2 regions of the Sphingomonas sp. AC411 genome follow, and region 1 is predicted to be linked to the other one. Evidence: riboswitches for the same ligand, from Rfam matches in the RefSeq annotation. Region 1 holds a riboswitch; the other holds the start of a gene.
What was found. Region 1 has a riboswitch for thiamine pyrophosphate ahead of thiC (phosphomethylpyrimidine synthase ThiC). Riboswitches for the same ligand answer to the same signal wherever they lie in the genome.
Positions count from the first base shown of each region.

Region 2: linked by a shared signal. The riboswitch ahead of AC0IX7_RS06710 (TonB-dependent receptor) and the one ahead of thiC (phosphomethylpyrimidine synthase ThiC) in region 1 are both predicted to bind thiamine pyrophosphate.

Region 1 is NZ_CEEDAQ010000001.1:3,101,668-3,106,804, reverse strand. It holds gene rhuM (RhuM family protein) at 52-1,101, shown strand; partial or broken gene thiC (phosphomethylpyrimidine synthase ThiC) at 1,103-3,020, opposite strand; TPP riboswitch at 3,059-3,168, opposite strand; gene AC0IX7_RS15905 (outer membrane protein) at 3,594-4,472, opposite strand; partial or broken gene AC0IX7_RS15900 (ferritin-like domain-containing protein) at 4,551-5,137, opposite strand, start outside.
Region 2 is NZ_CEEDAQ010000001.1:1,308,268-1,313,404, reverse strand. It holds gene AC0IX7_RS06720 (penicillin acylase family protein) at 1-155, opposite strand, end outside; gene AC0IX7_RS06715 (DUF6629 family protein) at 235-960, opposite strand; TPP riboswitch at 1,107-1,215, shown strand; gene AC0IX7_RS06710 (TonB-dependent receptor) at 1,297-3,570, shown strand; gene AC0IX7_RS06705 (phosphotransferase enzyme family protein) at 3,605-4,711, shown strand; gene pnuC (nicotinamide riboside transporter PnuC) at 4,708-5,137, shown strand, end outside.

The DNA of each region.
Region 1 (5,137 bases):
AGTTGAAAACCGTTTCGTTCTACAGATGTTCGCTATGTCGTGGAGACCCCGATGACGACGCTGGAACCTGTTCACCTAGAGGAAAACGAGAGTACAGGAGATCGATTCTTGATCTATGGCACCGATAGCGGTGTCAAGATTGAACTGCGTTACGAGGGTGATACCCTTTGGCTTACCCAACCGCAAATTGCGGAGCTGTTCGGGGTGACGCGCCAAAGCGTTAACGCTCACATGAACAATATATATGAGCAGGGCGAGTTGGACCGGTCGGCAACCTGCAAGGAAATCTTGCAGGTTCGCGACGAGGGAGGGCGTGAGGTCAGCCGCAAGACGTTGATCCATAATCTGGATGGCATCATTGCGGTCGGCTATCGAGTCTCGACGAAGCAAGGGACGCTTTTCCGTCGCTGGGCAACCGAAAAGCTGGTCCAGTTTGCCACGCGCGGGTTCGTGATAGACGCGCCGAGGCTAAAAAATCCGGACCAGCAAGACCGTATCGCCGAACTGCGCGATATCATTCGCGATATTAGGTCGGACGAAGCCAACGTCTATCGCGAGCTAAAAACCATTTGCGCGATGTGTCAAGATTATGATGGCGGGTCGGATGAATGGCAGACATTTTACAAAAATACCCAAGCTAAACTTGTCTATGCGATCTGCTCGAACACACCTGCCGAGGTTATCAGAACGCGGGCCGATGCTGGATCCGAAAACATGGGACTTCAAACATGGCCCAATGATAATATTCGGAAGTCCGATACGCTCGTTTCTAAGAATTACCTTGCTGCAGCCGAAGTCAAGGAACTGAACCGTCTCACGACGATCCTTCTCGATATATTCGAGGACCAGATGGAAATCGGCCGCCTGCGGCTAATGACCGAGGCGGCGGCTCTTCTTGATAATCAACTCGCAAATCTGGGACGCGGGGTGCTGCGCAGTGGTGGCCGTGTATCGATGACGGTTGCTCGGCAGCATGCCGAAACGCAGTACGACACGTTCAAGGCCGCTCAAAAAGCCGTCCGTCACGCTCAAGCCGAACAAGCAATCGATCAGCTCAAGCGGGATCAGAAGACACTCCCAAAAGGCAAGGCAAAACGCTGAGTCATCCAGCCGGCAGGTAGATTTCGCTGCCCTTTTCGCGGAATTTTTCGCTCATGTCTGCCATGCCTTTTTCGGCTTCGGCGTGGGAGCCTCCGGCGAAGATCGCGCGGTTGGTGTCGGTCTGGTCGACGTCTTCCGCTAGGAACGTATCCGCCGGACTGTTCTGCTTCGCCGCGAAGTCGCGCACCTCCTGCGTGATCTTCATCGAGCAGAATTTTGGGCCGCACATCGAGCAGAAGTGGGCGGTCTTGGCGCCTTCTGCGGGGAGCGTCTGATCATGGTATTGTTCCGCCGTATCCGGGTCCAGCGAGAGGTTGAACTGGTCTCTCCAGCGGAACTCGAACCTTGCGCGGCTGAGCGCGTCGTCGCGCATCTGGGCGGCGGGGTGGCCTTTGGCGAGGTCGGCGGCGTGGGCTGCTAGCTTGTAGGTTACTACGCCGACTTTCACGTCGTCGCGGTCGGGGAGGCCGAGATGCTCCTTCGGCGTAACGTAGCAGAGCATCGCGGTGCCGTACCAGCCGATCATCGCGGCGCCGATACCACTCGTTATGTGGTCGTAGCCGGGGGCTATGTCCGTGGTGAGTGGCCCGAGCGTGTAGAAGGGCGCTTCGCCGCAGACTTCGAGTTGCTTGTCCATGTTCTCCTTGATCTTGTGCATGGGCACGTGGCCGGGGCCTTCGATCATGACCTGGACATCGCTCTTCCACGCGCGGTGGGTGAGTTCGCCGAGCGTGTAGAGTTCGCTGAACTGGGCTTCGTCGTTGGCGTCGGCGATGCTGCCGGGGCGCAGGCCGTCGCCGAGGCTGTAGGCGATGTCGTACGCCTTCATGATCTCGGTGATCTCGTCGAAGCGCTCGTAGAGGAAGCTCTCCTTGTGGTGGCTGAGGCACCATTTCGCCATGATCGAGCCGCCGCGCGAGACGATGCCGGTGACGCGTTTCGCGGTCATCGGGATGTAGGCGAGGCGGACGCCGGCGTGGATCGTGAAGTAATCGACGCCCTGTTCGGCCTGCTCGATGAGCGTGTCGCGGAAGATCTCCCAGGTGAGGTCCTCGGCGACCCCGCCGACCTTTTCGAGCGCCTGGTAGATCGGGACGGTGCCGATCGGGACCGGTGAATTGCGGAGGATCCATTCGCGGGTGTCGTGGATGTTGCGGCCGGTGCTGAGGTCCATGACCGTGTCCGCGCCCCAGCGGATCGACCAGACGAGCTTGTCGACTTCGGCGGCGACGTTGCTGGCGACCGCGGAGTTGCCGATGTTGGCGTTGATCTTGACGAGGAAGTTGCGGCCGATCGCCATCGGTTCGGATTCGGGGTGGTTGATGTTGTTGGGGATGATTGCGCGGCCGCGGGCGATCTCGTCGCGGACGAATTCGGGGGTTACGAAGTCGGGGATCTGGGCGCCGAAGCTTTCGCCGTCTCGAACGTAGTCTTTGAGCATGGCGCGGCCGAGGTTTTCTCGGGTGGCGACGTATTCCATTTCGGGGGTGATGATGCCGCGGCGGGCGTAGTGCATCTGGCTGACGTTGTGCCCGGGTTTGGCGCGGAGGGGCGTTTGATGCTGCCGGGGAATTGGGGGACGCCGCCGGAGCGATCTGGGCCGAGTTGGCCGTTGTCTTCGGGGCGGAGTTCTCGGGCTTCGTAGGATTCGACGTCGCCGCGAGCTTCGATCCAGGCGCGGCGGAGTTGGGGGAGGCCGGCGTTGATGTCGATTTGCGCGCGAGGGTCGGTGTAGGGGCCGCTGGTGTCGTAGACGCGTAACGGGGTTCGGAGCAGCTTGGGTCGAGGACGATCTCGCGCATGGCGACGCGGACGTCGGGGCTGGTCGGCACCGCGACGTGGATTTTCCGCGAGCCTCGGATCGGGCCGGTGGTTACGCCGATGTCTGCTGTCGGGGTGCGTGCTTCAAAATCGGCCATGCGCTTGCTCCTAAAGGTCTCGGAGCAAGGATTGCGGTTCTGTGGCGACCGCTCCTCCCTCCGCCGGTATCAACCGGATCAGGTTCAGCGGGTCGAAGGCTCCTGCCTTCCTCTCAAGCGCGGATTAGCGCTCCCCGGGGTGGGGTCAGCATAGGGGGATGGGGGTGGGGTGCAATGGGAAATTGGTGGTGTTGATCGGCGATGCACCTGCGCTTGGGGCACACCCTTCGACTTCGCTCAGGGCGAACGGGAGTGGGAGGTGGTGCCTTTGCGACCCTCCCCCGCCAGGGGGAGGTGGATGGCGATTGCCAGACGGAGGGGAGGTAAGAGATAACCTCTGTTGCGTGTCCTCCCCCTCCGTCACCTTCGGTGCCACCTCCCTGGCGGGGGAGGATTGAGGTTGTGCAGACAAAGGAAAAGGCCGCTGCCCTGGTTTGGGGCTGCGGCCTTTTCGACGTGTATTAGTAATCGCGTCCCCCTCCCCGTTCGTGCTGGGCGCAGTCGAAGCACCCTTGCACGTGGGGCTTACCCTTCGACTTCGCTCAGGGCGAACGGGGTGGAGGGTGCGCTACCTCAGAACCGGAAAGAAACGGTGCCGCGGAGGCTGTGCCAGCGGAACTGATCATCGCTGCGGCGGAAGGTGGTGCCGGCGGTGTTGGGCGCGAGCACGAACGGGTTGTTCGCCAGCAGCACCGGGCTGCCGGCGAGCGCGGTGCCGGCGGTGACCAGGACGCGGGCGTCGTTGTCCTTGTACTGGTGATAGGTGTATTCCATGCCGATCGAGATGTTCCGGGTCAGCTTCTGTTCGATGCCGCCGCCGCCGACATAGCCCCAGCGCTTGTTCGAGCCGGTGGCGGCGAACGCGTTGGCGGTGTTGGTGGTGAAGAACAGGTTGTCGATCTTGGCATAGCCGGCGCCGCCGGTGGCGTAGAACAGCGTGTTGCGCGCGGCGAGACCGGCGCGGACGCGGGCCGAAGCTTCCCATTTCAGCTTGCGGGCCATCGTGTAGCTGGCGGGCGTGGTCGAGAAGCCGGCGACGCTGTCGGTGATGTCGGACTTGCCGAATTCGCCGACCAAGCCGACCACGAACGGGCCGCTCTGCACGTCGAAGCCGGCGCGGCCGTAATAGGACCAGCCGTCATCGTCGTTGCGGCAGCCGTAATCGACGACGGCGGTGCGCGCGGAGCCGTTGCAGAAGCCCGGCGAGAAGGCGTTGGCGCCGGTGATGGTGTTGACGCTGTCGTTGAAATTGCCGTCGCCGTTGCGATCGAACAGGATCGACGAGCCGACGTCGTTGGGCTGGACGTCGTAACCGCCGGCCGCGCCGATATAGACGCCCGAGAACGGCTTGCTGTCACGGTCGGTGGTCATGTCCTGCGCGGCGGCGGGAACGGCAAAAATGCCCGCGGCGGCGAGACCGGCGAGCATGGTGAGCGTCGTGAAGTGTTTCATGGTCATTCCTCAAACAAGGATCGCGGCGCTCCTGAATGCGCCGCGATCCGAGGTTTCTGTTTCAGTCCGTGACGGCGATCATGCGTTGGCGCCGCTGCTCCGAAGTGCGTCGGTGCGGTTGTTGGTCCCGTTGGGGAAGAAGCCCCGCCGATCTTTGCGGTATTGGTCAGATAGGCGATGTTGTGCACCTGCGCGATCGACCGGCTATAGGCGAGGCCGTTGGCGTCGGTCGGGACGATGTTCGACATGGTCGCATCGGTACCGGTGATGCCCTGATCGATGTCGCTGCTGCCGTCGAGGCTGTCGCGCGCATCGCTGATCTGGCCCGCGATGGTACGCAGCGACGGGGTCTGCAGGCCCTTGCGGTACAGGATCGTGCGGATCAGGCCGGCGTGGTAGGCCTCAGCCGCGAGGATGCCGGCGGCGGCCTCGAGATAGGTCTTGTTGGCGATCAGCGCCGCTGCGCCCTTGTAGGCCGAGACGCCGACGTCCTCGAAGATGTACGCGCCGAGCAGGAAGCTGTTGTCGTCGGCATAGGGGTTGAACACCTGCGATGCAGAGACGACGCCGGCGGCGCGTGCTGCTGCCGTGAACGCGCCCGGTGCGGCGACCGTGCCGACCGAGATGTCGATCGCCGGCTGGGCGACGGCGGCGGTGCCGAGAGC
Region 2 (5,137 bases), 1.8 Mb from region 1:
ATTCCCCAATCGTCGCGCGTAATCGTGACGCGGGCGGCTTGCGCCTGCCACCGCGTCCGCTCGGTTGGCGGCGTACCACGCTGGGCCGCAAGCGGCGTACCCAACAGGGCCAACAGGATCACCGGAGTGCGCGCGCGTCGAAGAACCGTGGTCATGGGCGCAGCGTAAGGCGGCAAACGGCGAAAGACCATGCGTTGGCACAGCACGGCGGATCCGAGGGACGACGTCTCCATCTCAGGCGTGCGACGTAGTCCGTGACCGTGCGCGCCTCAGCCAGATGAGCAGGAAAGGCTGGTCGGCCACCGAGACGCCGTTGGGAGTCCGGATATCGATCTTTCGTCGATCGAACTGCCAATAGTGCATCACGCTGAGGATGGCGGCGTAGAAGCACCAGACCGAGGCGAACGCGTAGCCCTTGACCAGATGGACGATCGTCAGCCCGATCACGTTGACGACGCCGTAGGTCCTGACGACACGGTGGCTCGACAGCAGCAACGCGCCGCAGGTCGCCAGGATGTAGAAGACCGACACCATCATGTTGCTCGTCATCGCGTTCAGATACGCGATCGAGTGCTGTTCGATGAAAGCCTGGGTTGGAAACAACACGAGCCCGGCGATGTCCCACAGGCAGACCAGCGCGCCGGTGATCGTCAGGCCGACGATTGCAGTGCGACGCCAGCCGGGCGGCTCCATCAATGCCACAGCGGCCGGCATCAGCACCGGCAGGATACCGAGCGCGTAGACCGTGAACAGCAGCACGGCATGATCGAGCGCGACCTTGCCCAGTTCGCCGTGCAACGCCAGCCACACCAATCCTTCGCTGAATTGATGGAGGGCGAACAACAAAGGCACCGATGCGAAGAGCAGCGCGCGTGGCTCGCGGACGTGCCGCAACGTGGCTATGCCGATCGTGGCGAGTACCCCGGAGGCAGCGAAGCTTGCAGTCGCCGAAAAGCACATGCGCGGTCGTCCAGGCTGTTGGCGGTCCGCAGGGCGTGGCGTGTTTCCGGCCACATAGCCAGCGCCGCCTGTGCGTATCGCCGCCGCACACGCTGGCGCGACGGTGGCGATGACGCTTTCCAACGGCCGGTCGAGCGCCTAAGCGACGGAAATCCCCGGGGGCCGCTGATGCGCGGCTGAGAGGTGGGCTGCAGCCCATGACCCGCTGAACCTGATCCGGCTTATACCGGCGTAGGGAGGGTCTGCGGCTGGCCCGTTGTCCCTCCGATTGGAGTGGACGTGACGTTTTTCAGTGTTGGTTCTGTTGTGACTTCCGCCGGGCGCGAGCGCAGGCTCTTGGGGCGGGCGACCCTGCTCATCTCGGCAACGCTCGCGGCCTCGGCGGCCGGGGCGCAGGTATCCGATCCGGTCGAACCCGCCGAGATCCGGGTGGTCGGCAAGCAGGACCCGGCGGGGCTGCTCCCCGACCAGAAGGTGCCGCGCGCGCAGAGTGCGATCTCCGCCGACTTCATCGTCAAGCAGGCGCCGACCCTGAACGCGTTCCAGCTGGTGACTTTGCTGCCCGGCGCGAACGTCGCGTCGAGCGATCCGTACGGTCTGTCGACCAGTTCCAGCCTGACGCTGCGCGGTCTCGGCCAGGACGAGATCGGCGTGCTGATGGAAGGCGCGCCGCAGAACGACATCGGCTATTATTACGCCTATCCGTCGCAGTTCGCCGATCCCGAGAACCTCAAGCGGATCTCGCTCGCCCAAGGCTCGGTCGATATCGACTCCCCGACGCTCGGCGGTGCAGGCGGTTTACTGTCGCTATCGCTCGACGATCCGAAGGCGCGTCCCGGCGCGCTGGTCGACCTGTCGCTCGGCAGCTACGCGGCGCGGCGCGCGTTCGTCCGGATCGATAGCGGGACGATCGGCAACACCGGGCTGAAGGCGTTCCTGTCCTATTCGAACACGCGCGCGGACAATTGGCGGGGTGCCGGTTTCGACACGCGCCAGCACATCGACGCCAAGATCCTGAACGAGTGGGGCGCCGGCAACCGCGCCAGCCTTGCACTCTCGTACAACGACGCGAACTCGTCGAGCTACCCGAGCCCGACGCTCGCCGAGTGGAATGCGCAGGGCCGCGATTTCAATTTCGACGAGCGCTACACGGCAGGGAACACCAACTATTGGCGGCTGTACCGCGCGCCGTTCCGCAACCTCTACGCCTCCGCGCCGGTGCATATCGTGCTGAACGATCGGCTTGCGCTCGACAGCACCACCTATCTCCAGTTCGGTTACGGCAACTCGCCCTACGGGACGCAGCTGACCACCGAAGGCAATTTCCTCGGCACCGAGGCACTCGCCCAGCCGATCGCGCTGCCCGGCGCAGTCGACGGCGTGGCCACGGTGCTCGGCAACTATACCGGCGACCAGATGCGGACCGGCAACGTCAGCAAGCTCACCTTCAAGACAGGCATGCACACGCTGACCGCCGGGCTCTGGTTCGATTATGGCACCGATCGCGTCACCCAGTCGTACACGTCGATTGACGCCGATGGGCAGCCGTTCGACCGCTGGGGCTATCGCGCGAAAGCGATCCGCACCGCCGACGGCCGCCTGCTCGCCTATGAGAACCAGCGCACCGTCACCGTGACGAAGGGCTTCTTCCTCGCCGACAGCATCGCGCTGACGCCGCGGCTGACGATCGACGCCGGGTTCAAGGGCGTCAACGTCCTGCGCAACGGCCGCACCTATTTGCCCGGACCGCAGGACAAGGTGCGCAACGACAGCTTCGCCGCATTGCCGCGCGCCGCGATCCACTACCGGCTCGACGACCGCCAGCAGCTGTTCGCCAACATCACCACCAACTTCCGCACCCCCAACGAGTTCACGCTCTACAACAGCTATTTCGGTGGCGAAGTCGTCGTGCGTGGGACGAACGCGCTCAAGAACGAATATTCGGTCTCGCAGGAGATCGGCTATCGGTTCATCGGCGAACAGCTCTCCGCCTCGTTGACCGGCTTCCACTACAAGTTCCGCAACCGCCAACTCGCCACCGTGCTCGACCAGGGCGGCGCGCAGGTGAACGCCACGATCAACGCCGGTGGCCAGACCTCGTACGGCGTCGATGCGGAGATCGACTACCGCCCGGTCGCGGGTGTCAGCCTGTACCTATCGGGCGAATATCTGCGCGCGCGGATCGACGACGACCTGCCCGTCGGCGCGGACTTCCTGCCGACCAGGGGCAAGCACGCGGTGTCCAGCCCGACCGTCCAGTTCGGCGTCGGCGGGATCTACGACGACGGCCGCTTCTTCGGCAGCGTCGCGTCGAAATATATCGGCCGGCAATATGCGAGCTTCATGAATGACGAGCGCATCAAGGGCTATGCGACGCTCGACCTGTCGGTCGGCATGCACCTCGCCGACTGGCTCGACGGCAAGCGCACCGACCTGCGCGTCAACGCGATCAATGTCACCGATCCGCACGTCCTCGCCGGCGTGCAGTCGGTCAGCACCAACGCGCAGGACACGATCGGCCGCAACGGCACGGTCATCGCCGGCTCGCCGCCCGCCTATTATGTCGGCAGCGGCGCAGCGGTCATGGCGACGATCTCGCGGGCGTTTTGAGGTGGTGACGCAGCCTGCGCATCTGGTCCACGGCATGGGCACCGCGATGGAGGCGCCGACCTGGCCCGCCATCACTGCCGAAGAGGCCGAGGCGGTACTCGTTCGCTTTCCGGGGGTGCTGATGACGGGGCTGCACTGGCATTCTCCCCGGCCGTTTTCCGCTGCGACCTTGGTGCATACGACGCTGGGCGCGTTCCTGTTGAAGCGTCACCATCGCAGCGTCCGCACGGTCGAGGGGCTGGCGGAGGAACACGCGTTCATCGCGCACCTTGCTGGCGCAGGCGTGTCGGTACCCGAGGTGATGGCGACCGCGGAGGGCGCGACGGCGGTGGCGAGCGGCGCTTGGTCGTACGAACTGCACCGCGCGGCGCCCGGCGCGGACCTGTACCGCGACCGCCTGTCGTGGACGCCGTTCGCCTCGTACGCGCATGCCCATGCCGCAGGGGTGACGCTCGCCACGCTGCACGAGGCGGCGCGCAGTTTCACCGCACCGGCACGCCGATCGCAGCCGCTGGTTGCCAGCTTCACCATCCTTCCCGCCGCCGATCCGATCGCTGCGGCCGAAGCCTACGTCGCCGACCGTCCCGCGCTGGCGGCATTCCTCGCTCCCCGGCCTTGGCGGCGTGAACTCGCACGACTGTTCGAAGCCTTGGGGCAGGGGCTTGCTCAACTGCTCGCCGAGCAGGCGCCCCTGTGGACACACAACGACTGGCACCCTTCCAACCTGCTCTGGGCGAACGATGGCAGCGTCCGAACCGCGTTCGACTTCGGACTCGCCGATCGCACCTGCGCCGTCCACGACATCGCCACCGCGATCGAGCGCACCGCCGTTCGCTGGCTCGACCTGGGGCAGGGGGCGGACGACATCGGCGACCCGGAGGCGGCGCTGGCGCTGCTCGCGGGCTACGCCACCACCGCGCCGCTCGGTCGCGCGGCCATCGCCGCGGTCCTGCGCGTGTTGCCGCTGGTCCACCTCGAGTTCGCGCTGTCGGAGATCGATTACTTCACCGCAGTGGTCGAAGACCCGGCATCTGCCGCGCTCACCTGGGACGGGTATCTGATCGGCCACGCGGAGTGGTTTTTGTCTACCCTAGGGCAGGATTTCCTTCGCGCGATCGAAGCCGGAGCTCATTCTCAATGACCCTGTTCGAGATCGTCGCGGTCGCGGTGAGCGTCACGGGCATATGGCTAACCGCGACGCGGCGCATGCTGTGCTGGCCGGTAAACCTCATCGCTTGCGCGCTCTATTTCAAGCTGTTCCTCGACGTCCGGCTCTATGCCGACATGGTCCTGCAAGCGCTGTTCGGGCTCGCGATCCTCTATGGCTGGGTCGCCTGGACCCGTGGCAAGGACGCCACTGGCGACGTCGTCGTGATGCCGCTCCGCCCCGCACACGCGCTCGCCGGCCTGGCCGCGGGCGCGGCCGGCGGGGTCGCGATCGGCTGGTTCCTGAGCCGCTACACCGATGCCGCATTGCCCTGGATGGACGCCGCGCTCAGCAGCTTCAGCCTCGTCGCGCAATATTGGACCGCACGCCGCCACACCGCCAACTGGCTGCTCTGGATAG